DNA from 4 places in the Streptomyces sp. NPDC006691 genome. Region 3 is predicted to be linked to each of the others. Evidence: riboswitches for the same ligand, from Rfam matches in the RefSeq annotation. Region 3 holds a riboswitch; each other region holds the start of a gene.
What was found. A riboswitch is a leader RNA that binds a small molecule or an ion and turns the genes downstream of it on or off. The one in region 3 is predicted to bind cyclic di-AMP.
Positions count from the first base shown of each region.

Region 1: linked by a shared signal. The riboswitch ahead of ACFYNP_RS15940 (transglycosylase SLT domain-containing protein) and the one ahead of ACFYNP_RS21430 (M23 family metallopeptidase) in region 3 are both predicted to bind cyclic di-AMP.
Region 2: linked by a shared signal. The riboswitch ahead of ACFYNP_RS15095 (C40 family peptidase) and the one ahead of ACFYNP_RS21430 (M23 family metallopeptidase) in region 3 are both predicted to bind cyclic di-AMP.
Region 4: linked by a shared signal. The riboswitch ahead of ACFYNP_RS30725 (M23 family metallopeptidase) and the one ahead of ACFYNP_RS21430 (M23 family metallopeptidase) in region 3 are both predicted to bind cyclic di-AMP.

Region 1 covers NZ_JBIAGW010000006.1:100,155-105,969, forward strand. The annotation lists gene ACFYNP_RS15935 (STAS domain-containing protein) at 1-382, opposite strand, end outside; gene ACFYNP_RS15940 (transglycosylase SLT domain-containing protein) at 698-1,462, opposite strand; cyclic di-AMP (ydaO/yuaA leader) riboswitch at 1,466-1,649, opposite strand; gene ACFYNP_RS15945 (RraA family protein) at 2,305-2,928, shown strand; gene ACFYNP_RS15950 (hypothetical protein) at 2,986-3,669, opposite strand; gene ACFYNP_RS15955 (phosphatase PAP2 family protein) at 3,756-4,373, opposite strand; gene crcB (fluoride efflux transporter CrcB) at 4,567-4,941, opposite strand; gene ACFYNP_RS15965 (DUF190 domain-containing protein) at 4,938-5,285, opposite strand; gene crcB (fluoride efflux transporter CrcB) at 5,282-5,773, opposite strand.
Region 2 covers NZ_JBIAGW010000005.1:403,289-409,103, forward strand. The annotation lists gene ACFYNP_RS15085 (ATP-dependent Clp protease proteolytic subunit) at 1-545, shown strand, start outside; gene ACFYNP_RS15090 (hypothetical protein) at 552-860, shown strand; cyclic di-AMP (ydaO/yuaA leader) riboswitch at 1,175-1,370, shown strand; gene ACFYNP_RS15095 (C40 family peptidase) at 1,375-1,848, shown strand; gene ACFYNP_RS15100 (ATP-binding protein) at 1,983-2,417, opposite strand; gene ACFYNP_RS15105 (helix-turn-helix domain-containing protein) at 2,652-3,515, shown strand; gene ACFYNP_RS15110 (DUF397 domain-containing protein) at 3,538-3,759, shown strand; gene ACFYNP_RS15115 (8-amino-7-oxononanoate synthase) at 3,767-4,909, opposite strand; gene bioB (biotin synthase BioB) at 5,054-5,815, shown strand, end outside.
Region 3 covers NZ_JBIAGW010000009.1:185,346-191,160, reverse strand. The annotation lists gene ACFYNP_RS21445 (DNA topoisomerase (ATP-hydrolyzing) subunit A) at 1-899, opposite strand, end outside; gene ACFYNP_RS21440 (M16 family metallopeptidase) at 1,108-2,445, shown strand; gene ACFYNP_RS21435 (M16 family metallopeptidase) at 2,463-3,827, shown strand; cyclic di-AMP (ydaO/yuaA leader) riboswitch at 4,053-4,212, shown strand; gene ACFYNP_RS21430 (M23 family metallopeptidase) at 4,226-4,990, shown strand; gene ACFYNP_RS21425 (GntR family transcriptional regulator) at 5,173-5,815, shown strand, end outside.
Region 4 covers NZ_JBIAGW010000019.1:22,696-28,510, reverse strand. The annotation lists gene ACFYNP_RS30750 (hypothetical protein) at 208-693, shown strand; gene ACFYNP_RS30745 (HAD domain-containing protein) at 690-1,220, opposite strand; tRNA gene ACFYNP_RS30740 (tRNA-Met) at 1,377-1,450, shown strand; gene ACFYNP_RS30735 (MerR family transcriptional regulator) at 1,574-2,365, shown strand; gene ACFYNP_RS30730 (PP2C family protein-serine/threonine phosphatase) at 2,855-3,976, shown strand; cyclic di-AMP (ydaO/yuaA leader) riboswitch at 4,376-4,516, shown strand; gene ACFYNP_RS30725 (M23 family metallopeptidase) at 4,527-5,600, shown strand.

The DNA.
Region 1 (5,815 bases), on a different contig from region 3:
CGACGGATTCGGCGGGCCGCAGGACGGTATCGAGGCGGGCCGCCGCGAGGACGCGCAGATGCCACGGCCGTACGCACACCAGGCCGAGGTGCCCCGCACGCTCCCGGATCCTGCGGCGGGCCCGGCAGAGCTGGGTGAGGACGGCACAGTCGAAGAAGTCCACGGGACGCAGGTCCACGATCACCCGGGCGCCGGCCGGCTGGGTGGCCGCGTCCAGATGGAGCTGTACATCGGGCGCGGTCACCAGGTCGACGGTGCCGTGCACCTCGACGACGGTGAAGCCGCGCATCAGATACGTGCGGGCGTGGCGGCACCGGTCCGGCAGCAGCCCCGGCGGAAGGGGGACGGGCGCCGAGACGGATGGCCGAACGGTGGAACCCATGGCAGCTCCCGGTCCAGAACTGACCCCCGCGGTGCGGGAGTGCTCGGTAGTCGGACAGTCACCGTGGTCCGGGGTGACGCACTAGCACCCTAGGAACTGACGCGTGTGCAGAAACGTCCAGCCTTGGATTTGTTCACCCTGGAGGGTGAACGAAATTTGCGCCGCTCCCTGTTCGGACACTCCTCCAGGGCCGTCCTGGCCCGGAACGGCGCGGCGCCCGGCCGATGACAGGGCCGGGCGCGCGCTGGGGGCCGCGTGAGGTGCGGCACGGCCGGGCGCTCCCGTCACCGCGGGAGCACCCGGCCGCGAGGACCGTCAGTAGGCCCCGAAGACGTTGTCGATCGAGCCGTAGGTCTTGGCGGCGTAGTTGCAGGCCGCGGTGATGTTGGCGATCGGGTCGTACAGGTCCGTGGAGGTGCCCGGCACGTGGAAGGCGGCGAAGGTGGGCTGGATGACCTGGAGAAGTCCCTTGGAGGGGGTTCCGGCCACGGCGTTGGAGTCCCAGTTGTTGATGGCCATCGGGTTGCCGGAGGACTCCCGCATCACATTGCGGTAGATGCCGTCGTAGCTGCCCGGGATGCCGTGCTGGGCCATGATGGCCAGCGACTGCCTGATCCAGCCGTCCAGGTTGTTCGCGTACGTGGTGGTGCTGGCTACGGTGGCGGTCGCGGTGAGGTCGGTCGTCCGGGCCGAGCGGTCCGCGCGGGCGGCGGACGCGTCGCGGGCGGTGGTCGCCGCGGGGGCGCCGAGGGTGAGCTTCATGCCGGGGCGGATCAGCGCGGGGTTGCCGCCGATGACGCTCTGGTTGTCCTGGTAGAGCTGCTTCCAGCCACCGCTCACATGGAGCGCGTCGGCGATCTTGGCCAGCGAGTCCCCGTCGACGACGGCGTAGCTCGTGGGCGCCGCCTTCACCGCCGCCACCGGCTTGGCCACGGCGGAGTGGACCGCCGCGGGGGCCGCGGAGGCCGTGGTCGCGCCGATCACCGGCATGGCCAGGACTGCGCCGCCGGTGCTCGCGACGGCGAGGCCCCGGGCGAACGAGCGGGACTTGGGACGGCGGTGCTTGCCCTTTGCAGGCATGGTGTATTTCCTCTCCGTCGCCTACGAGGTGAGCTGTCGGGTTCGGACGGGAGCTGTCCGGTCGCGATGCACGCGACTTCACCCCAGCCGGTCCGGAATCCGGATCGGCGGCTTACCTGGGTCCCCCGCTCCTGCCGTACGTGTCTGGGCGGCTCCGGACGGCGGCAGGATTCGGCGTTCCTTCCGGATTGACGGTGAACGTAGACGAATAGCCCCGACGGAAACAAGGCGGGAATTCGCGAGTGATGATCGCGGATATAGATCAACTCGAATTCTCCCGAGCCGGGCGGTCCGCCGGGCACCCTCAACTCGCTTTCAACCGAACCGAAATGCCCGGCACGGACCCCGCGGACCCGACGGGCCCCACGTGACCCAATTCACTCGCCGGTGGCGCAACCGCAGAGGCCGGCGATAAACGAGGCGAGTCCTACCCATTAGCCCCAATTTGGACATTCTCGCGACACGAAACCCGACACGCATTACCTTCTATATAGGACATTGCGGACGCAGAAGGTGGCCCCGCCCCCTGTGTGCGGCAGCACACACGCCCTCGTGGCCCTTGTCGGGGATCATGATCCCTGGCCCCTCCCCCACGGCATGGGACACGGGTCCGGCAGCGGGAGCCGGCAGAGAGGCGAAGCAGTGATCAATGCGCTCTTCTCCGAACCGTGCGCGGCCGTCCGCTCGGATCCCAGCGCCCGTCACGACATCGGGCACCGCCCATGCCGTTCAACTCGCGGGACGCGCAAGCCCCGTCACGTACCGTCAAACCCGCACCGGCCGACCGGCGGCCGGTGAGAAAAAGAATAAGCACGCGTCAACTACCGACCGTCAGGAAGAGAATGAACGACTTCAGCGAATTCAAGGACATTCCCCCGACGACGCTCGCCGACGTCGTGGGACGCCGACAGGTCATGGATATCGGAATTCGCCCGCTGTGGGCCCCGACGCCTCGTGCGGCCGGGCCCGCATTCACCGTCCGCTGTCCCGCCGGTGACAATCTCATGCTGCACGCGGCCATTTACCGGGCCGAGCCCGGTTCGGTCGTCGTGGTGGAGTCGGGCGATCTGGACTACGCCCTCGCCGGTGGCAACGTGTGCGCAGTGGCCCAGCGCCGGGGCATCGCCGCCTTCGTGGTCGACGGGGTGATCCGGGACCTCGCCGAGGTGCGCGCGGCCGGCTTCCCCGTCTTCGCCCGGGGCGTCGTCCCCGTCCCCGGCGCCAAGAAGGCGGTGGCCCCGCTCAACGAGCCGGTGCGCTGCGGCGGCGTACGCGTGCACGCGGGCGATGTGGTGGTGGCGGACGAGGAGGGCGTCGTGGTCACCCCGCGCGCCCGGGCGGAGCAGGTGCTCGTCGAGGCCCGGCGGAAGCTGGCCAAGGAGGCCGCCGAATCCCTCGACGCGTGGGAGGAGGCCCACCGCGACCGCATCGACAGGGCCCTGCGCGAAGGCGGTTTCGAGGACTGATCCCCGCCAACTACCGTGCTCAGACGGCTGGTTGGCGGGTCGGCCCGGCCGCCGGGTTCACACCGTGCCGACCTCGCGGACGAGTTCGAGGCCGAGCACGCGGTCCAGATGCGACATGGTCTCGAACTTGGCGCCCGGCGGTACCTCGTCGGACGTCGCCAGATCGTGCAGGAGACGCAGTACGGCCGCGGTGTCGAGCCGGTTGTCCAGGGCGGTACGGGCCGTGCTCTTGAGGTCGGCGGGGATCGGCTTCGAGGGGTGCGTTGCCCAGTCCGCGATGGCCCGCCGCCAGCGGGCCATCGCACGCGCCGCCTCGTCGACCTGTTCGGCCGTCACCGAGACCGGTTCCTCGTAGGGCCGGCTGAGCAGCAGCAGGCGTACGGCCAGCAGGTCGAGGCCGTCGAGCGGGGGCAGCGTGGCCGCACCGATCTGGAGCCCGGCGACGCCGGCCCCTTCGTAGGTTGCGCTGCTGAGCTGGACACCGGGCGGGCCGCCGAGCGCCTCGGCGATGCTTTCCGGGTCCCCCTCGGCGTCGGGCGGCCGGATTCCGGCGGCGGCCACCTGCTGTTCGGGGCCGGTCCAGCCGATGAGCGCCGCCCGGCCGCGCTGCTCGACGACGCGCGCCAGTACATCCGCGATCAGCAGCACCCGCAGCGCGGTGCCGGGGTCGCCGTCGGCCGGAGCGTGGGCGCAGATGCGCAGGGGGCCGGGGCCGGCGAGTTCATCGACGATTCGCAGCATGCCGCCGACCCTAGGTGTTCCGAGGCGCCCTGGACACCGGCCCACGCCCGCGCGTACGAGACAAACCCCGCCGGCTCCCGTGCGGCTCAGGCGAGCAGGGGCTTGAGGGCGCCGCCGCGCAGCCGGGAGACGAGCGGGGCCGCGTACCGCCGCGCGGACCACGTCACCGCGAGGGCGACGACCCCGCCGACCACGAGGGCGACCAGTACGTCGTGCGGGTAGTGCGCGCCGACGTAGACCCGGGACGCGGCCATCAGGAGTGCGGCGAGGGCGGCGATCGCGCCGAGGCGCCGGTCGACGAGGAACAGCGCCACGGCCGCGGCCGCGGCCACCGTGGTGTGGTTGCTGGGGAAGGCGTAGTCGTTCACGGGCGGGCACTTCTCGATCAGGAAGTCGTGCGGCAGGGCGCGGCACGGCCGCGGTTCCGTGAACACCGACTTGACCGCGTCGTTCACGACGTACGCCAGGACCACCGCGATCGGCGCGGACAGGGCCGCGGCCATCACGGAGGCGTCCTCGCGCCGGGCGATCCACCACCCGGCCAGCATGAGTACCGCGAACAGGGCGACGCCGTAGCTGGTGTAGGCGAACACGGGCCCGTTCAGCCAGTGCGTGTGGCGGGCGAAGTCCGTGATGTCGCCGTACAGGCCGCCGTCGATGGACGCGCCGTCCAGGGCCTGGGGCGTGGGGGTGGGGCTGGTCATGGGATGCGGTTCTCCGGTGGATCGAACGGGGCGGGGCGTGCGGTGGCCCTCTGGGTGACGGCCCGGCGAGCGGAACCTTAACGACTACAGGCGTGTAGACGCCAGAAGATACGGAATGGTTGCGCGTGTCCGTGGCCTGCCTCGTCACGGATGCGGAACGGGTCGGTCGACGGCTCGTCCGCCGTGCCGGGCCTCAGCCCCAGAGCGCCCCGGCGAGCCCCACCCCGGCGAAGACCGCACCGAGCCCGGCCACCACGCTCACCACGACGTTGGCCGCCGCGTAGAACCTCGCCCCGTCCTCGGCGAGCCGGAGCGTCTCGTACGAGAAGGTCGAATACGTGGTCAGCGCCCCGCAGAGCCCCGTGCCGAGGAACAGCTGCACGGATGAGGAGGCGGCGCCCGCGGTGACCGCGCCGGTGAGCGTGCCCAGGATCAGACAGCCGACGACGTTGACGGTGAAGGTGCCCCAGGGGAAGACGCTGTCGTGCCGCTTCTGCACGGTCAGGTCGGTGAGGAAGCGCAGGGGCGCGCCGATCGCCGCCCCCAGCACCACGTAGATCCAGCTCACTTGGCGGCCTCCCGTCCGGCGTACCGGACGACCTCGCAGTCGTCGAGCATCACCAGGCCTTCGGTGACCAGCTCGTCGAGCTGGGGCAGGAAGGCACGTACGCGTTCCTCGTCGTCCACGATGACGACCGCCACGGGCATGTCCTCGCCGAGCGAGAGGAGGCGCTGGGTGTGCACCAGCGAGGAGGCGCCGAAGCCCTCGATGCCACGGAACACGCTGGCTCCGGCGAGCCCGGCCGCGTGGGCCCGGTGCACGATCTCGGTGTAGACGGGCCTGCGGTGCCACAGGTCGCTCTCGCCGATGAGGACGGTCATCCGCAGGGCTCGTCCGGGCTGTCTGGTCATCGCTGCCTCCGTACGAGGACGCGCCGGGTCAGCCGCACCGCGCTCGCCACCGCCGCGAGCGCCGCGAACAGCGTCAGGGCCAGATAGGCGCAGGCGGTGAGGGGCCGTCCGGCCGACAGGAGCTTCTGGATGTCGACGGCGTACGTCGAGAAGGTCGTGAACCCGCCGAGGACACCGGTGCCGAAGAAGGGGCGCACCAGCCGGTGTGCAGGCAGCACCTCGGTGATCACCACCATGAGGACCCCGATGACGGCGCAGCCCGAGGCGTTCACCAGCAGCGTCGTCCACGGCAAGGACCCGGCCGGGGTGGTCCACAGGAGCGAGGCCCCATAACGGGCACAGGCGCCGATCGCCCCGCCGAGCGCCACCACCGCGACGACCGGGCCGAGGCCGCGCGCGACATCGCGGCGCTGGGCCGGCACGGCCAGGTCGATGTCGGGGTCGGTGGGCTCGACGGCTGCCCCGACCTCGTTGCTTCGCTCGGGCATACCTCTCCTCTTTCCCCAGGCTAGCGCCGGGTTTCGGCCTCC
Region 2 (5,815 bases), on a different contig from region 3:
CCAAGCTCTACGAGGAGCGGATCGTCCTTCTCGGCACCCCGGTCGACGACGCGTGCGCCAGCGACGTGATGGCCCAGTTCATGCACCTGGAACACACGGACCCGGACCGGGACATCTCGCTCTACATCAACTCCCCCGGCGGCTCGCTCACCGCGATGACCGCGGTCCACGACACGATGCGGTTCGTCACCTGTGACGTGCGGACCTTCTGCCTGGGCCAGGTGGGCTCGGTTGCCGCGGTGCTGCTCGCGGCCGGCACCCCCGGCAAGCGGGCCGTGCAGCCCGGCTCCCGGGTGCTTCTGCGCCAGCCGTCCATCGAGGAACCGATGCGGGGCCGGCCCTCCGATCTGGAGCTCCAGGCGGCCGAAGTCCTGCGTGGGCGGGCCCTGTTGACCGGTCTCCTGGCGCGGTACACCGGCAAGGACGCCGAGCGGGTGGCCGCCGACATCGAGCGGGACGTGGTCTTCGACGCCGCGGGGGCCGTGGCGTACGGACTCGCCGACCACGTGCTCGAAAGCCGCAAGACGTCCCGGCACGGCAGGTGAGGTGCCGTGCTGCCACCGGAGCTTCCGCCGCTGCCCGCGCTCACGCGCGCCGAGGCCGAGTTCATCGACTCCTATCTCGCGGTGGTCGATCTGCTCGGCCGGATCAACCCGGCCCACGGCCATGACACCTACGGAGCCCTACGGGCGGCCCAGGCGCTGGTGGTCCGGGCCGCCGAGCTCAAGGACGCCCTCACGCTGATGCACGCGCGGGGCGAGACACGGGTGTACGCGCCGACGCTGACGCGGGCACTGCGCGTGCTGGACGGCGAACGGCGCGCGGGACGGCTCGCGGTCCCCCCGCAGTCGACGCTGTGAGCGGGCCGGGGATACGCGACGCGCTCGAACACCGCGCGAAACGAACCAAACGGGCTACCCCCGTTCGGCTCACCGGCGGCACTTTTCCCTGACCCTTATGAGCCGCTTACGGCCCGTGACCGCCGTGCTGAAACGATCCTTCTTCGCAGGTACGAGGCTCGCCAAGCCCGTTTGGAGCAGCATGCATTCGCCCGTGTCCACCCGAATGGGGCACTCGTGAGGAGCCTCACAGAAAGCCGTTTCGGGCCGCAAATCCGACAGTCGGTGCGTGAAGATCCCTGAGACGACAAGCCCCCGCCACCGCGGCGGGGCGGTCCGGGCGGACGCCGAGTCCTGCCGCCGTTCCGGACGTCTGGTCGACAGGAGTGGACCGGCAGGAGTGGAGGACCCGATTTCTTCGGGGCGGCCGAGCCTTGGCCGTCCCTCGGGGTGAAGCCGTTCGCGCGGCCGGGCATCTTCGCCAGTCCGAACCCGACAGGTCATCCTTCGCAGGCGGTTTGACGAAGGGTTGCGCATGACCGCGCAGACACACGTCCCGTCCCTGACGGTCCGGCTCGGCACCGTCTGTGCCCTCACCCTCGCCATCACGGGCGGCACGACGCTGGCTCCGGGCGGCACGTCCGGGGCGAGCGCCGCGGCCGTGGCCTCCCGGGCGCTCCACGTGGCCGCGTCGAAGAAGGGATCGCCCTACCAGTACGGCGCCTCCGGCCCCTCCCGCTTCGACTGCTCGGGGCTCACGCTCTACTCGTTCAAGCAGGCGGGCCGCAAGCTGCCGCGCTCGGCGCAGCAGCAGTACAACAGCTCCCGGCATGTCACCGCGTCCGCCCGCAAGGCGGGGGACCTGGTCTTCTTCCACTCCGGAGGCAGCGTCTACCACGTCGGCATCTACGCCGGGAACGGCCGCATCTGGCACTCCCCCAAGACCGGCGCCGTGGTCCGCCTGGAGCGGATCTGGAGCAGCGCCGTCTGGTACGGGCGGGTGGGCTGACGCCCCGTCGGACGGTCCCCGGTGCGCGCCGGGCCCACCGGGGGCTCCCGGGCGCGCCTCGCGGACCTGACGGGCCTGACCGGGCCTCGGGCGGCCCGGGCCGCCTCACGGGCCCGACGGGCCTCGCGGGCCGGCTAGCCGCTCTGGACCGACGCCGTCCACGGCAGGGCGATCCAGACCGTCTTGCCGCCGTCCGCCGTGGGCGCGACCGAGAGCCGGCCGCCGGACTCGGCCGCGAGCCAGCGGATGATCACCATGCCCCGGCCGTTGTCCTGCTGAACGGCCGCGGGCAATCGTTTCGGCCAGCGCGGATGGCTGTCGGTGACGCCGATCCGCAGCTCTTCCTCGCGTTCCAGCCGGATGTCGACGGTGAACGTGGGCGACTGGCCGAAGGTGTGCTGGACCGCGTTGGTGGCGAGCTCCGAGACGATGAGCCGAACCGTGTCGGCGGCCTCGGCGCCGGAGGGCAGGCCCCATTCGGTGAGGACCCCGGCGACATACCGCCGTGCCGCGGAGACCGAGGCGGGGGCGCTCGGCAGAGTGACGGTTGCTTCGAGGTGGTCTGCCATGGCGACGCTGTCCCTTTCCCACCCGGACCGGCAGTTGACTCGTGGCGGAAGAGCGCTCGCGAAGACGACTACGGCCTCGGATTGTGCTTCGCGCCAGAGTGCCACTCATCGTGCCGGTCTCGGGTGCGATCCACCAAGATATGCATATATCTGTCGCTCAAAGCGGTGAACTGTCCGACGGCAGAGCGTATTTGGGCTCACACTTACCCATCGCCGGAGGCGAAGGAGGCCGTCATGGGGCATGGACCGGCGGTGCGCAGACGCAAGCTCGGCGAGGAGCTGCGCAAACTGCGCGATGCCACGGGGCTCACGAGCGGGGCGGCGGCCGCTCTGGTCGGCTGGCACCAGTCGAAGGTGAGCCGGATCGAGACCGGGCGCAGTGGTGTGAAACCGGCGGACGTCACCCGCCTCCTCGACGCGTACGAAGTCGGTGACCCCCAACTCCGTTCACTGCTTGAGGCGTTGGCGGACTCGGCGGGCGGCGGCGGGGCCGACTGGGCGCACGCCTATCGGGGCCTGCTGCCGCCGCAGTACCGCGACTTCATCAGCCTGGAGTCGCAGGCGCGTTCGGCGCGCACTCTGGAAACCTCGGTGGTGCCCGGCCTGTTGCAGACCCCGGCGTACGCGCGGGCGGTGACGCGGGCCGCGCTCCGGGGGCTGCCGCCGGACAAGGTGGACTCGCTCGTGGAGGTGCGGATCGCGCGCCAGGAGGTGCTGCGCGGAGACGCACCGCTGACACTGAGCGCGGTCCTGGACGAGGCGGTGGTGCGCCGGTGGGTGGGCGGCCGGGCCGCCATGCGGGAGCAATTGCGGCATCTGCTCGATATGGCCTCACTGCCGCATGTGCGGTTACAGGTCATTCCGTTCCAGCGCGGCGGCTATGTCGGGCTCACCGGCCCTTTCATTATGTTTTCATTTCCGGCCATTTCTGATCTGGATGTGGTTGTTATCGACCACTTGACGAGTAGCCTCTATCTGGAGCGGAGAGAAGACCTTGAGGCGTACAGTGCCGCGTTCCAGACCGTCCAGGCACTCGCGCTTTCCTCCACGGAATCGTTGGATCTCATCGCCAGGACGGCCCGGGAAGGACCGGGCTAGGTCGGGCGAGTGGGGAGGCATGATGTCCGCACGCCCTGCGCACGTTCCTTCCAGCACATCCCTCACCGGTGCCACCTGGCGGCGCAGCAGCCGCAGCGTGGGCATGAACAACTGTGTCGAGACGGCCCGGCTCAATGGCGAGCTGCTTGCCGTACGCGACTCACAACGGATCGACGGGCCCGCACTGCTCTTCGGCGCACCCGCCTGGCAACGCTTCGTCTCCACCGTCACGCAGCCGAGTTGACGGATCGTCACATCGTGGGCGCGGTCCTCAGGATCGCGCCCACCGCCATGTCGACCTGACTCTCCGTCAGGTCCGCGCGCGCGGTCAGCCGGATCCGCGAGATGCCGTCCGGCACCGAGGGGGGACGGAAGCAGCCCACCACGAGCCCGGCCGCCCGGCAGTCCGCGGCCCAGCCGACCGCGGCCCTGGGCGAGGGGGCCCGCACGGAGACCACCGCGGCGTCGGGGCGTACCGCCTGGTGGCCGGCGGCCGTGATCCTGGTGTGCAGCTCGGCCGCGACGGCACGGGCCCGGTCCGCCAACTCCGGTTCCGTACGCAGCAGTCGAAGGGCCGCGAGCGCGCCGCCCACGGCCGCCGGAGCGAGGCCGGTGTCGAAGATGAAGGTGCGGGCCGCGTTCACCAGGTGACGGATGACCCGGGCCGGGCCGAGCACCGCGCCGCCCTGGCTGCCGAGCGATTTCGACAAGGTGACGGTGGCGACCGCGTCGACGGCGCCCGCGAGCCCGGCCGCGTGCAGCGCGCCGCGGCCCCCCTCGCCGAGCACCCCGAACCCGTGCGCGTCGTCCACGACCAGAGCGGCCCCGAACTCCCGGCAGGCGAAGGCGAGTGGGTGAAGTGGAGCGGCGTCCCCGTCCACCGAGAACACCGAGTCCGTCACGACGAGCCCGGGCCCGCCGTGGGCGTCCAGGGCCTTGCGGACGGCCTCGGGTTCGGCGTGCGGCACCACTTCGGTACGGGCCCGGGCCAGGCGGCAGCCGTCCACGATGGAGGCGTGATTGCCCGCGTCGGACACGATCAGCGAGCCGTGCGGGCCGAGCGCGGTGAGCGCCGCCAGGTTCGCCGCGTACCCGGAGGAGAAGACGAGGGCGGCCTCGAAGCCGCAGAAATCGGCCAGCTCGCGCTCCAGTTCCGCGTGCAGCTCGGTGGTGCCGGTGACCAGGCGCGAGCCGGTGGCGCCCGCGCCCCAGCGGCGGGCCGCCCCGGCCGCGCCCGCGACGACCGCCGGGTGCCGGGTGAGGCCCAGGTAGTCGTTGCCCGCCAGGTCCAGGAGGTCCTGCCCTGCGGCGCGCGGGCGCAGGGTGCGGACCAGACCGGCGCGCTCGCGGCGCTCCGATTCCGCGTCGATCCAGTCGAACGGCGCTCGCGGCATGGTGGAGTCCCTTTTGTAGGCTGCCGACAGACCCTAGCCGCTGCCATGCCCGGGCATGGTGTGGCGATACACACACCTCCAACGGGCTGTGTTGTGGGATCCCTACCTTGGCCGCGGGCGGTGCCGTGCGCGAAGATCGGCGCCATGGACCTGCTGAACACGCTGGTGGACAAGGGGTTGCGGCGCGAACTGCCGACCCGCGAAGAGGCACTCGCCGTACTGGCGACCTCCGACGACGAACTGCTCGATGTGGTGGCCGCGGCCGGCAAGGTGCGCCGCCAGTGGTTCGGCCGTCGGGTGAAGCTGAACTACCTGGTCAACCTGAAGTCGGGCCTGTGCCCCGAGGACTGTTCGTACTGCTCACAGCGGCTCGGCTCCAAGGCCGACATCCTGAAGTACACCTGGCTCAAGCCGGACGAGGCGTCCAAGGCGGCGGCCGCGGGCGTCGCGGGCGGCGCGAAGCGGGTCTGTCTGGTGGCCAGCGGCCGAGGCCCCACGGACCGCGACATCGACCGGGTCTCCGAGACGATCGAGGCGATCAAGGAGCAGAACGAGGGCGTCGAGGTGTGCGCCTGTCTCGGGCTGCTCGCCGACGGCCAGGCCGAGCGGCTGCGGGCGGCCGGCGCGGACGCGTACAACCACAACCTGAACACGTCCGAGGCGACGTACGGGGACATCACCTCCACACACACCTACCAGGACCGCGTGGACACCGTGACCAAGGCGCACGGCGCCGGCCTCTCGGCCTGCTCGGGTCTGATCGCGGGCATGGGCGAGTCCGACGAGGACCTGGTGGACGTGGTCTTCTCGCTGCGCGAGCTCGACCCTGACTCGGTGCCGGTGAACTTCCTGATCCCGTTCGAGGGCACCCCGCTCGCCAAGGAGTGGAACCTCACCCCGCAGCGG
Region 3 (5,815 bases):
ATGCCCTGGAGCTTCTTCGCACCGACCAGGTCCTTGATCTTGGAGATCACCTTCTCCGGGCCGACCGTGAACGGCAGCTCGGTGACGACCAGGCCCTTGCGGCGCGCCGTCACGTTCTCCACCGAGGCGGTGGCGCGGATCTTGAAGGTGCCGCGGCCCGACTCGTAGGCGTCCTTGATGCCACCCAGGCCCACGATGCGCCCGCCGGTCGGCAGGTCGGGACCCGGCACGAAGCGCATCAGCGCCTCCAGGTCCGCCTCCGGGTGCCGGATCAGATGGCGGGCCGCGGCGATGACCTCGCCCAGGTTGTGCGGCGGCATGTTGGTGGCCATGCCGACCGCGATGCCGGACGAGCCGTTCACCAGCAGGTTGGGATAGGCGGCCGGCAGGGCCACCGGCTCCTGCTCCTGGCCGTCGTAGTTCGAGGCGAAGTCGACCGTGTCCTCGTCGATGGACTCCGTCATCAGCGAGGTGGCGTCGGCCATCTTGCACTCGGTGTACCGCATGGCGGCCGGCGGGTCGTCGTTGCCGAGCGAGCCGAAGTTGCCGTGGCCGTTGACCAGCGGAAGCCGCATGGAGAACGGCTGGGCCATGCGCACCAGGGCGTCGTAGATGGAGGCGTCGCCGTGCGGGTGCAGCTTGCCCATCACCTCGCCGACGACACGGGCGCACTTCACATAGCCCCGGTCGGGGCGCAGGCCCATCTCGTTCATCTGGTAGACGATGCGGCGCTGGACGGGCTTCATTCCGTCCCGCGCGTCCGGCAGGGCCCGCGAGTAGATCACGGAGTACGCGTACTCAAGGAAGGAGCCCTGCATCTCGTCGACGACGTCGATGTCGAGGATCCGCTCCTCGAAGTCGTCGGGCGGCGGCGGGGTCTTCGTGCTGCGGCGGGCCATCGCGGCTGCTGCTCCTTCACGTACCGGATCGGATCACTGACGCCGACCATTGTGGACCGTCCCACTGACAACGCCGACCGCGACCCGGGAACTTCGCCAGGTGCCCGCGCGCTTGCATACAGTGGCAGGACTTCTTTACGTAGGGGTTCTCCCGCCAGTACTTCACACAGCGGTACTGCACATCGCGAACGAAGGGACGTACATGCCCATGGGTCACACGGCCACCGCGCAGGCCGGCTCCGGCGGTCTGACAGCGACTGAGCACCGACTGGCCAACGGCCTGCGCGTGGTGCTCTCCGAGGACCACCTGACCCCGGTCGCGGCGGTGTGCCTCTGGTACGACGTCGGCTCGCGCCACGAGGTCAAGGGCCGCACCGGCCTCGCCCACCTCTTCGAGCACCTCATGTTCCAGGGCTCCCACCAGGTGCACGGCAACGGCCATTTCGAGCTGGTGCAGGGTGCGGGCGGTTCGCTGAACGGCACCACCAGCTTCGAGCGCACCAACTACTTCGAGACCATGCCCGCCCACCAGGTGGAGCTCGCGCTCTGGCTGGAGGCCGACCGCATGGGCTCGCTGCTCGCCGCGCTCGACGAGCAGTCGATGGACAACCAGCGCGACGTCGTCAAGAACGAGCGCCGCCAGCGCTACGACAACGTCCCCTACGGCACCGCCTTCGAGAAGCTGACGGCGCTGGCCTACCCCGAGGGCCACCCCTACCACCACACGCCGATCGGCTCGATGGCGGACCTGGACGCGGCCACCCTGGAGGACGCGCGGAACTTCTTCCGTACGTACTACGCGCCCAACAACGCGGTGCTCTCCGTGGTCGGCGACATCGACCCGGAGCAGACGCTGGCCTGGGTGGAGAAGTACTTCGGCTCCATCCCCGCCCACGACGGCAAGCAGCCGCCGCGCGACGGCTCCCTGCCCGACACCATCGGCGGGCAGCTGCGCGAGGTCGTCGAGGAGGACGTCCCGGCGCGCGCCCTGATGGCCGCCTACCGGCTGCCCCACGACGGCACCCGCGAGGCGGACGCCGCCGACCTGGCGCTGACCGTCCTCGGCGGCGGCGAGTCCTCCCGGCTGCACAACCGCCTGGTCCGCCGCGACCGCACCGCGGTGGCCGCGGGCTTCGGCCTGCTGCGCCTGGCCGGCGCGCCCTCGCTCGGCTGGCTCGACGTCAAGACGTCCGGCGGCGTCGAGGTCGAGGACATCGAGAGCGCGGTCGACGAGGAGCTCGCGCGGTTCGCCGCCGAGGGCCCCACCGCGGAGGAGATGGAGCGCGCCCAGGCCCAGTTGGAGCGCGAATGGCTCGACCGGCTCGGCACCGTGGCCGGCCGCGCCGACGAACTGTGCCGCTACGCCGTCCTGTTCGGCGACCCGCAGCTCGCCCTGACCGCGGTGGACCGCGTCCTGGACATCACCGCCGAGGAGGTCCGGGCGGTCGCCGCCGCGACGCTGCGCCCCGACAACCGGGCGGTCCTGGTGTACGAGCCCACCGCGGCACCCGAGGCAGGCAACGAAGAGGAAGAGGCGGGCCAGTGACGGACGCTGTCGTGACCATGGAGTTCCACCCGCAGCCGACCGCGGGCCCCGCGACCCCGTGGGCCTTCCCGGCCCCCGAGCGCGGCACGCTCGCCAACGGCATGACCGTGCTGCGCTGCCACCGGCCGGGCCAGCAGGTCGTCGCCGTCGAGGTGTTCCTCGCGGCCCCGCTCGACGCCGAGCCCGAGGGCCTGGACGGCGTCGCCACCATCATGGCGCGCGCCCTGACCGAGGGCACCGACAAGCACTCGGCCGAGGAGTTCGCCGCCGAACTGGAGCGCTGCGGCGCCACGCTCGACGCGCACGCCGACCACCCGGGCCTCCGGGTCTCCCTCGAAGTGCCGGTCTCCCGGCTGCCCAAGGCGCTCTCGCTGCTCGCGGAGGCGCTGCGGGCCCCCGCGTTCGCCGGCTCCGAGATCGAGCGCCTGGTGCGCAACCGGCTCGACGAGATCCCGCACGAGCAGGCCAACCCGGCCCGCCGCGCCGCCAAGCAGCTCGCCAAGGAGCTCTTCCCGGCGTCCTCGCGCATGTCCCGGCCCCGCCAGGGCACCGAGGAGACCGTCGCCGCCATCGACGCGGCCGCGGTGCGTGCCTTCTACGAGGCGTACGTGCGCCCCTCGACGGCCGTCACCGTGGTCGTGGGCGACCTCGCGGGCACCGACCTCGACGCGATCCTCGCGGACACCCTGGGCGACTGGACCGGCAACACCGCCGAGCCGCGCCCCGTCCCGCCGATCACCGCCGACGACCGGGGCCGGGTCGTCATCGTGGACCGCCCGGGCGCGGTCCAGACCCAGCTGCTCATCGGCCGTATCGGCCCCGACCGCCACGACCGGGTCTGGGCGGCCCAGGTGCTCGGCACGTACTGCCTCGGCGGCACCCTGACCTCGCGCCTGGACCGCGTGCTGCGCGAGGAGAAGGGCTACACCTACGGCGTGCGGTCCTTCGGCCAGGTGCTGCGCTCGGGTCCGGACGGCGGCGCCTCGATGCTCGCCATCACCGGCTCGGTCGACACCCCGAACACCGGTCCTGCCCTGGACGACCTGTGGAAGGTGCTGCGCAAGCTCGCCGCGGAGGGGCTCACGGACGCCGAGCGCGAGACGGCCGTGCAGAACCTGGTGGGGGTCGCGCCGCTCAAGTACGAGACCGCGGCGGCCGTCGCCGGGACGCTGGCCGACCAGGTCGAGCAGTTCCTGCCCGACGACTACCAGGCCCAGTTGTACGCCCAGCTCGCGGACACCGGGACCGTGGAGGCGACGGCGGCCGTCGTCAACGCCTTCCCGGCCGACCGGCTCGTCACGGTCCTGGTCGGCGACGCGGCGCAGATCGCGGAGCCGGTCAAGGCGCTCGGCATCGGCGAAGTCACCGTCGTCACGGGCTGATTGAGGCCCCCGGCCCGCCGGGCGGGGCGCGGGACGGATGAGGACGCGGAGGACCCCGGAGGCGGACGCGCCGCCGGGGTCCTCCCGTATGTCCGGTTTATTGGGGAGGTTGCCTGTCTGTCATGTGGCGTGCGCTACAAAAACCTGTGTGTGTTTGGTGATTGAAAGACGAGCCGTTTAGCGTCGTTCCCGCTGTCCGTCACCACCCGTCGCAGCCGCGGCACCGGACAGTGATCGCCGAGTCCCCGATGGCGCGAGCCAGGGGAGCCGGGGACCCACTCAGTCCCTGGGGTGAATCGGACGCCTCCGCCCGCGGAGGAGCCCGTAGGAGACCTTCCTGCTCCGAACCCGTCAGCTAACCCGGTAGGCGAGATGGAAGGAAAGGACACCGCCGCTACATGGCGTTCACCCGTGCCACCGGGAAGCACCGCGCGCCCAGCCGCATGACGCGCCGCAGCGCGAACATCGCGGGCATCGCCACCCTGGCCACCGCCGGAGTCGTAGGCACCCTCGCCTCCCCGGCCGTCGCCGCCCCGGGCAGCACCACCGACACCGGTCTCAGCCAGGCCATCGTCATCGGCGACTCGATCGCCGACCAGCTGGGTGCCCAGGCCGACGCGCAGAAGCAGGCCGTCGCGAAGGCGCGGGCGCAGGCCGAGGCCGAGGCCGCCGCCCAGCGCAAGGCCGAGCAGCGTGCCCAGGAGGCGCGCGAGGCCAAGGAGCGCGCCGCGCGCGAGGCGGAGCGCAAGCGCCTCAACACGTTCGTGGCCCCCATATCCGGCAGCTATGTGTCCACCGGCTACAAGACCGGCGGATCGCTCTGGTCCTCCGGCAGCCACACCGGCATCGACTTCCATGCGGGGATCGGCACTTCGGTCCACGCGGTGGGTCTCGGCACCGTCGTCGAGGCCGGTGACGGCGGCGCCTACGGCAACAACATCGTGATCCGGATGCACGACGGCACGTACACCCAGTACGGCCACCTGTCGGTCATCCAGGTCTCCGTCGGCCAGTCCGTCGAACCGGGCCAGCAGATCGCCCTGTCGGGCAACACCGGCAACACCACCGGCCCGCACCTGCACTTCGAGGCCCGCACCGGGCCGGAGTACGGCACGGACATCGACCCGATCGCCTATCTGCGCTCGCACGGCGTCGGCGTCTGAGCCGTCCCCGGCGCACCCCCGCGCATCCCGAAGGCCCCCGGCACCGAGCCGGGGGCCTTCGGCATTGGCCAAAAGATATCCCTTGGTTCCGGCCCGTCACCCGGAATTAACACGGCCTGCAATAGGGTCGCGAAAAAGCCTTGGTCGACCGCGTTCCGCGGGGAATGAAGCGGAGGTTCGCCATGCGCATTCCGGCGCATTCGGTATGCACGGCCATACGCGACGACATCGTCACCGGTGTCTTCGAGCGCGGCGGCCGGCTCACCGAGGAGGTCCTGGCCCGTCGTTACGGCGTCTCCCGCGTCCCGGTCCGCGAGGCGCTGCGGACCCTGGAGTCCGAGGGATTCGTGACCACCCGCAGACATGCCGGCGCCTGTGTGGCCGAGCCGACGGACGTGGAGGCCGCCGATCTCCTCGAACTGCGCGTCCTGCTGGAGCCGTTGGCCGCCGCCCGGGCCGCGCGCCGCCGCACCGAGGCCCATCTCAAGGTGCTGCGCGGCCTGGTGAGACTGGGTCAGGACCGGGCCAGGCGCGGCCAGGGCGAGGATCTGCGCTCGCTCGGCGGCTGGTACCACGAGACGCTCGCCCAGGCCTCCGCGAGCCCCGGACTCATCGCGATGCTCACGCAGCTGCGGCACAAGGTGGCCTGGATGTACGCGGTCGAGTCGCCGGCGAGTCCCACCGAGGCGTGGGCCGAACTCGGCGCGATCACCGACGCGGTGACCCGCGGCGACGCCGAACGCGCCCGCGCGCTCACGGCCCTGCACGCCGAGCGGTCCTTTTCCGCCCATCGGCTGCGCACGGCGCCACCCGTGAGAACTCCGC
Region 4 (5,815 bases), on a different contig from region 3:
CCGCCTGCCGCTGTGTCCATCACGCGCGGCGGCCGACCCGCCGGGGCCGGGCCGCGGGACTCGGCACTATGAGGGGTGGGCCTGATCGGGGAGTTGGGGCAACCGGCCTGGCGGGAGGCGCGTCTGACTCGGAGGGTGGGCGGGAGGGGGCGTTGATGAGCGCCGGTGTTCTGGCCCAACGAGGCTCACGCGCAAGGGGGTTGGCGGGTGCAAGGCGCGAACGGCGGGGCTTCGTTCGTCATGGCCGTGATCGTCGTCGGACTGGTGGTGCGACGGCAGGTGCATACCCGGCCGGTGCGGCGCGGGGGGTCGTTGATCGGCTTGGCCGTCCTGGGCGTGCTCGGGGTCGGGGGGATCGCCTTCGGTGTGCTGTCGGTCACCGCGCACCGCTCCCTGACCGTGCTACCCGTCGCCCTCCTGGGGGCGAGCCTGGCCGTCGCGGGTGGTTTCGGCGTGGCCAGGGCGCGGACCGTACGAGTGTGGCGTGGCGCGCAGGGTGAGGTCCTGCGGAAGGGGACGGCGGCCACCACTGGACTCTGGGTGGCCTCGGTGGCCGTGCACATCGGGCTGGCCCTGTGGATCGACCACGTGGCGGGGGCCGGGGTGCTGGGTACGGCGTCGCTCTACGCGTATCTCGCGGTCGGCCTGGGCGCGCAGAGCTTCCTGGTGCTGGGCCGGGCGGCCGCGATCTAGGAGGTGACGGACCGCACCCACGTCCCCACCAGCCCGAAGTCCGCATCCGTAAGACCCTCGCGGGGGTCGACGCGGTGGAGCAGCACCGGGGCTCGGGTGTGGGCGGGGATCCAGGTTCGGTCGGCGTCGCCGATCTCGTCGTCCAGCCAGGCGAAGGGGCGGCCGTCGGCGTGGGCGAGCAGGGCGCGGGTCTTCCAGTGCAGGCCCAGTCGCTCTCCCTCGGCCTCCTCTTCGGGTTCCGGGGACTCCTCCGGCCAGGGCAGCACCGGCAGCTCGGGCAGGCCGAGGCGAGGGGCGACGCATTCGTTCGCCTCGGCCATCCAGGTCGTCGCCCACACGAGGTCGCAGTCGCGCGCCAGCGCCGCGAAGCGGGGTCCGTAGGCCGGGTTCAGCCGGGGGAGGAGCGGGTTGGTGGTGTGGGCGCCCGGGTACGTCGGGTAGCCCTCGGGGCGGCCGAAGGGGATCAGGGGTCCGTCGACGTCCAGGAACAGCAGCGGGCGTCGGGCGGCGGGGGAAGGGACGGGCACCCGCTGCACGATAGCCAGCCCCGGGGCGCCACGCCTAGCGGACGCGAGCCGACCCGGGCGCTGCCGTTCCGCGACGCGGCCCGCGAGGTCCCGGAGTGCCGTCGCCGTAAATGGTTCGGGGCACCCCTTCCGATGGCGTACAGTTGTGTTTACCGACGCGGGGTGGAGCAGCTCGGTAGCTCGCTGGGCTCATAACCCAGAGGTCGCAGGTTCAAATCCTGTCCCCGCTACTGAACGAAGAGGCCCGGCACTTGTCACCAAGTGCCGGGCCTCTTCGCGTTCCCCCGCGGGCCGGTACGCCTTGACCTTTCCACCTTGACCTTTACGCAACGTCAAGATCTAGCTTGGGCGGTGTGAACGGCAAGGAGTGGTCGATCCAGGAGATCGCCAAGAAGGCCGGGACGACGAGCCGCACCCTCAGGCATTACGGGGACCTCGGCCTGCTCGCCCCGAGCCGTATCGGGAGCAATGGCTACCGCTACTACGACCAGGACGCCCTGGTCCGGCTCCAGCGGATCCTGCTCCTGCGCGAGCTGGGGCTCTCGCTGCCGGTGATCGGCGAGCTCTTGGAGGGCGAGCGCGATCCGGCGGCCGCCCTGCGCACCCATCTGCGCCTGCTCGAACAGGAGCGCGAACGCATCGCGCGGCAGATCGCGTCCGTGCGGACCACCCTGCACAAGACCGAGAGGGGAGAGGAACTCATGGCCGAGGAAGTGTTCGACGGCTTCGACCACACCCAGTACGAGGAGGAGGTGAGCCGGCGCTGGGGGCGGGACGCCTACGAGAAGAGCGACCGCTGGTGGCGCTCGCTCACCGAGGCACAGCGCAAGGGCTTCCTGAAGGAGCACGAGGACATCGCCCGGGACTGGGGCCGGGCGCACGGCGCGGGCGCCGCCGCCGACGGCGACCTCGCGCAGGACATCGCGCGACGGCACGTCACCTGGCTGTCCACCACCACGAGCGTCGGGCGCTCGTACGTCATCGGGCTCGGGCAGATGTACGTCGACGACCCTCGCTTCGGCGTCAATTACGACCAGCACGGCGCCGGCACGGCCGTCTTCGTGCGGGATGCCCTGACGGTGTACGCCGAGCGGCATCTCTCGGACGGTGACACCCGGACCGGCGAGGTTGGTGGCGGAGGGTAGTCTCGCGCTCGCCGTGAGCGATTGGGCGAGCGGGTGCTGAGCGGGTGGGTGAGCGAGTGGGTGGGCGGGCGAGGGGTGGCTGGTGGGCGCGGGCTCCGCGGGGGGCGGCGGGTGCGCTGGTGCTCGTCGGCGTCTGCCTGCTCGGGCTCGGCGGGTGCGCGGAGTCGGGCCGGCCGTCCGTACCGGCCCGGGTCGCGCCGGTCGCCGGGATGTCGGCTCCGACCCACGGATGCCGGCTGAACCGGGGCGGCTGGGTCGAGCTGCCCTGCGTGCCCGAGCGGGCCGCCAATCACCGGCACACCCGGGGGAGCTGCGCCCGGGGCCGCCCCGGCCCGCACCGCTGCCGCCGCCACTGACCCGGCCGCCCCCGCCCGGTCCAGGGCCCGGCAGTGCGGCCCGGCACCGCCCGCAGCCCGCCGCTCGGCCTGCCCGGCACTCGCCTGGGTGCCTCAAGTCGCCTTCGGGGCCGAAACGGGCCAGGCTGGACGGGTGCGGCAGCGAGCAGAGGGCGAAGGGCGCCTGGTACGGGCGCTGCCCGTACTACTGGTCATCGTGGGCTTCGTCTTCGATGCCTCCACCCCGCCGGACCTGACCGCGGCCGCGCTCTTCGCGGGTGCCCCGGTCATCGCCGCGCCGTTCTACTCGGCCCGGGGCACGGCCACCGTGGGCCTCTGCTCGGTGGCCGCCGTCGTGGCGCTCTGGTTCATACATGATCTGCCCAACCTCGGCGAAGGCGCGAGCGAGCTGTTCACCGTGCTCACGGTGGGCGCGCTCGCCCTCTTCATCAACCGCATCCTGCGCCGCAGCGGCGAGCGCCTCGCCTCCGCCCGCGTCATCTCGGAGACCGCGCAGCGGGCCGTGCTGCCCACGCCCGCGTCCCGCATCGGCGGGCTCCACGTCGCCGCGCGGTACGAGGCCGCGCAGGCGGACGCCTTCATCGGCGGGGACCTGTTCGCCGTGCAGGACACCCCGTACGGGGTCCGGCTCATCGTCGGTGACGTACGCGGCAAGGGCCTCCAGGCGGTGGAGGCCGTCGCCGTGGTGATCGGTGCGTTCCGGGAGGCCGCCGAGCAGGAGTCGTCCCTGGAGGCGGTGACCCAGCGCCTGGAGCGGGCGCTGGCCCGCGAGGGCACCCGGCGCGACCGGCTCGACGCGGTCGAGGGGTTCACCACGGCGCTGCTGGCCGAGATCCCGCGCGGCGACGGCACCGTACGCCTGGTGAACCGGGGCCACCCCGAGCCGTTCCTGCTCCACCAGGACGGGTCCCTCGACGTGCTCGTGCCGAGCGAGCCCGCGCTGCCGCTCGGCATGGCCGACCTCGGGGTGTGGCCGGACCGCTCGGACGTGCGCCCCTTCCCGCCCGGTTCCACGCTGCTGCTCTACACGGACGGGCTCTCCGAGGCGCGCGACGAGGCGGGCGTCTTCTACCAGCCCGCCACCCGCCTCCGCGGCGCGATCTTCCCGGGCCCGGACGAGGTCCTGGACGCGCTCGTCGACGACGTACGCCGCTATACGGGCGGCGGCACGAGCGACGACATGGCGCTGCTCGCGGTGGGCCGGCCGGCCGAGGGCCAGCCCGACCGGCGGCGCACGGTGACGATCGTGAAGTGAGGCCCGGCGAACGGCCGTGGGGTGTCCGGCGAGTGGCCGTGAGGGTGTCCGGCGAGTGGCGGTGAGGGTGTCCGGTGGGCGGCTGTGGGGGAGTCCGGTGAGCGGTCGCGCGCGGGGCTGGCGGGCGGCCGTGAGAGGGGCCGGTGAGCGCTCCGCCGGGCCGTCACGGTGGGTGCCCGGAAGGTCTCACTGCGCATAACAATTGACACACCGTCAGAAAACGCGTGTGACGCGAGCGACTCTGAAAGGCCGTCAACTCGCCCGTTTTGCCCTGGCAATGGGCACTAAGTCCACGCCTTGGCCGTTAATGATCAGTGGGAACGGCTTGGAATCCGCCCCCGCTGTCTATTAACGTTCGATAACGCAGCGCGGTCGTCCCAGCCGCCGCCAAGGCGGCACCGCGCGCCTGCGCCGAATCCCCTTCGGGGAACCGGGGAACCACCAACTTGGGGTGAATCGGACGTCCGTCATGGGCGCTCGTAGGAGACCTTCCTGCTCCGAACCCGTCAGCTAACCCGGTAGGCGAGAAGGAAGGAAAGGAGCGCCCCCCGTGGCGTCCAGCGAGCCTGCCCTCGGCACCCCCCTCCCTCCCGTTTCCCTGTACGGGGACGCACCCGGCGAGAACGAGACCTGGGAGGAGTGGGACCCGACCGAGGAGTCCGTACGTCCGGTCCGGGGGAGACACAGAGTCGCCAAGCAGCGTGGCGGACTCGCGCGCAGCTCCACCGTCCTCGGGGTCGGCGTCATCGCGGCCGTCGGTGCGGGCGGCATGGCCACCGCGCAGGCCAAGCCGCCGGTCTCCATATCCCTGCCCGACTCCATCAGCGAGAACCTGCCCCACCTCGGCTCGCTGCCCGGCGTCGGCGAGCTGGTCGCCTCGCACGACACCCCGAGCAGCCCCACAACCGCTGCCGCGCAGGCCGAGCAGAAGATCGCCGCCGCGCCGCTGACCATGACCGGCCTGACCACGAGCGAGGCCGAGCAGGGCGCCACCGACGCGGGCGAGGCGCTGCGCGCCCGGATCCTCCAGCAGGCCGCGCAGCAGAAGGCCGGGGCCGTCGCCGAGGCGAAGGAGGCCGCGCAGAAGGCCGCGGCGGCGAAGGCGGCCGAAGAGGCCAAGGCCAAGCAGGACGCGGCCGAGGCGAAGGCGGCCGCGGAGAAGGAGGCGGCGGAGGCCGCGGCGGCGAAGAAGGCGGAGGAGGAGCGGCTGGCCAAACTCGCCGCCAGCTACTCGCTGCCGGTCGGTTCGTACACGCTCACCTCGACGTTCGGCGAGGCCGGCTCAATGTGGTCCTCCGGCCACCACACCGGCCTCGACTTCGCCGCGCCGACGGGTACGCCGCTGAAGGCGATCCACTCCGGGACGGTCAAGTCGGCGGGGTGGGCGGGGGCGTACGGGTATCGCACGGTCATCGAACTCGATGACGGGAGCGAGCTCTGGTACTGCCACCAGTCGTCGCTCGCGGTGAGTGTGGGGCAGAAGGTGGCTACGGGGGATGTGATCGGGCGGGTCGGGGCGACCGGGAACGTCACGGGGCCGCATCTGCACCTGGAGGTGCACACGCCGTCCGGTACGGGCATCGACCCGATGACCTGGCTCCAGTCGAAGGGGCTCAACCCCTGAATGCCTGAACCCCTGAACCCCTGAATGCCTGAACCCCTGAATGCCTGACTGCATAAACACCTGGCAGTCGTTTGAGGACGAGCTGCCCTGAGGCGCGAACGGGGGTTGGGGGCCCGGAGCCTCCCTGGGGTCCGGCCCCTCTCTGGGGTCCGGAGCCGACCAACCCCGGGCGACCGGTGGGAGGGTGGTCCCCAGGGGTAGGAATAGGCGGGCCC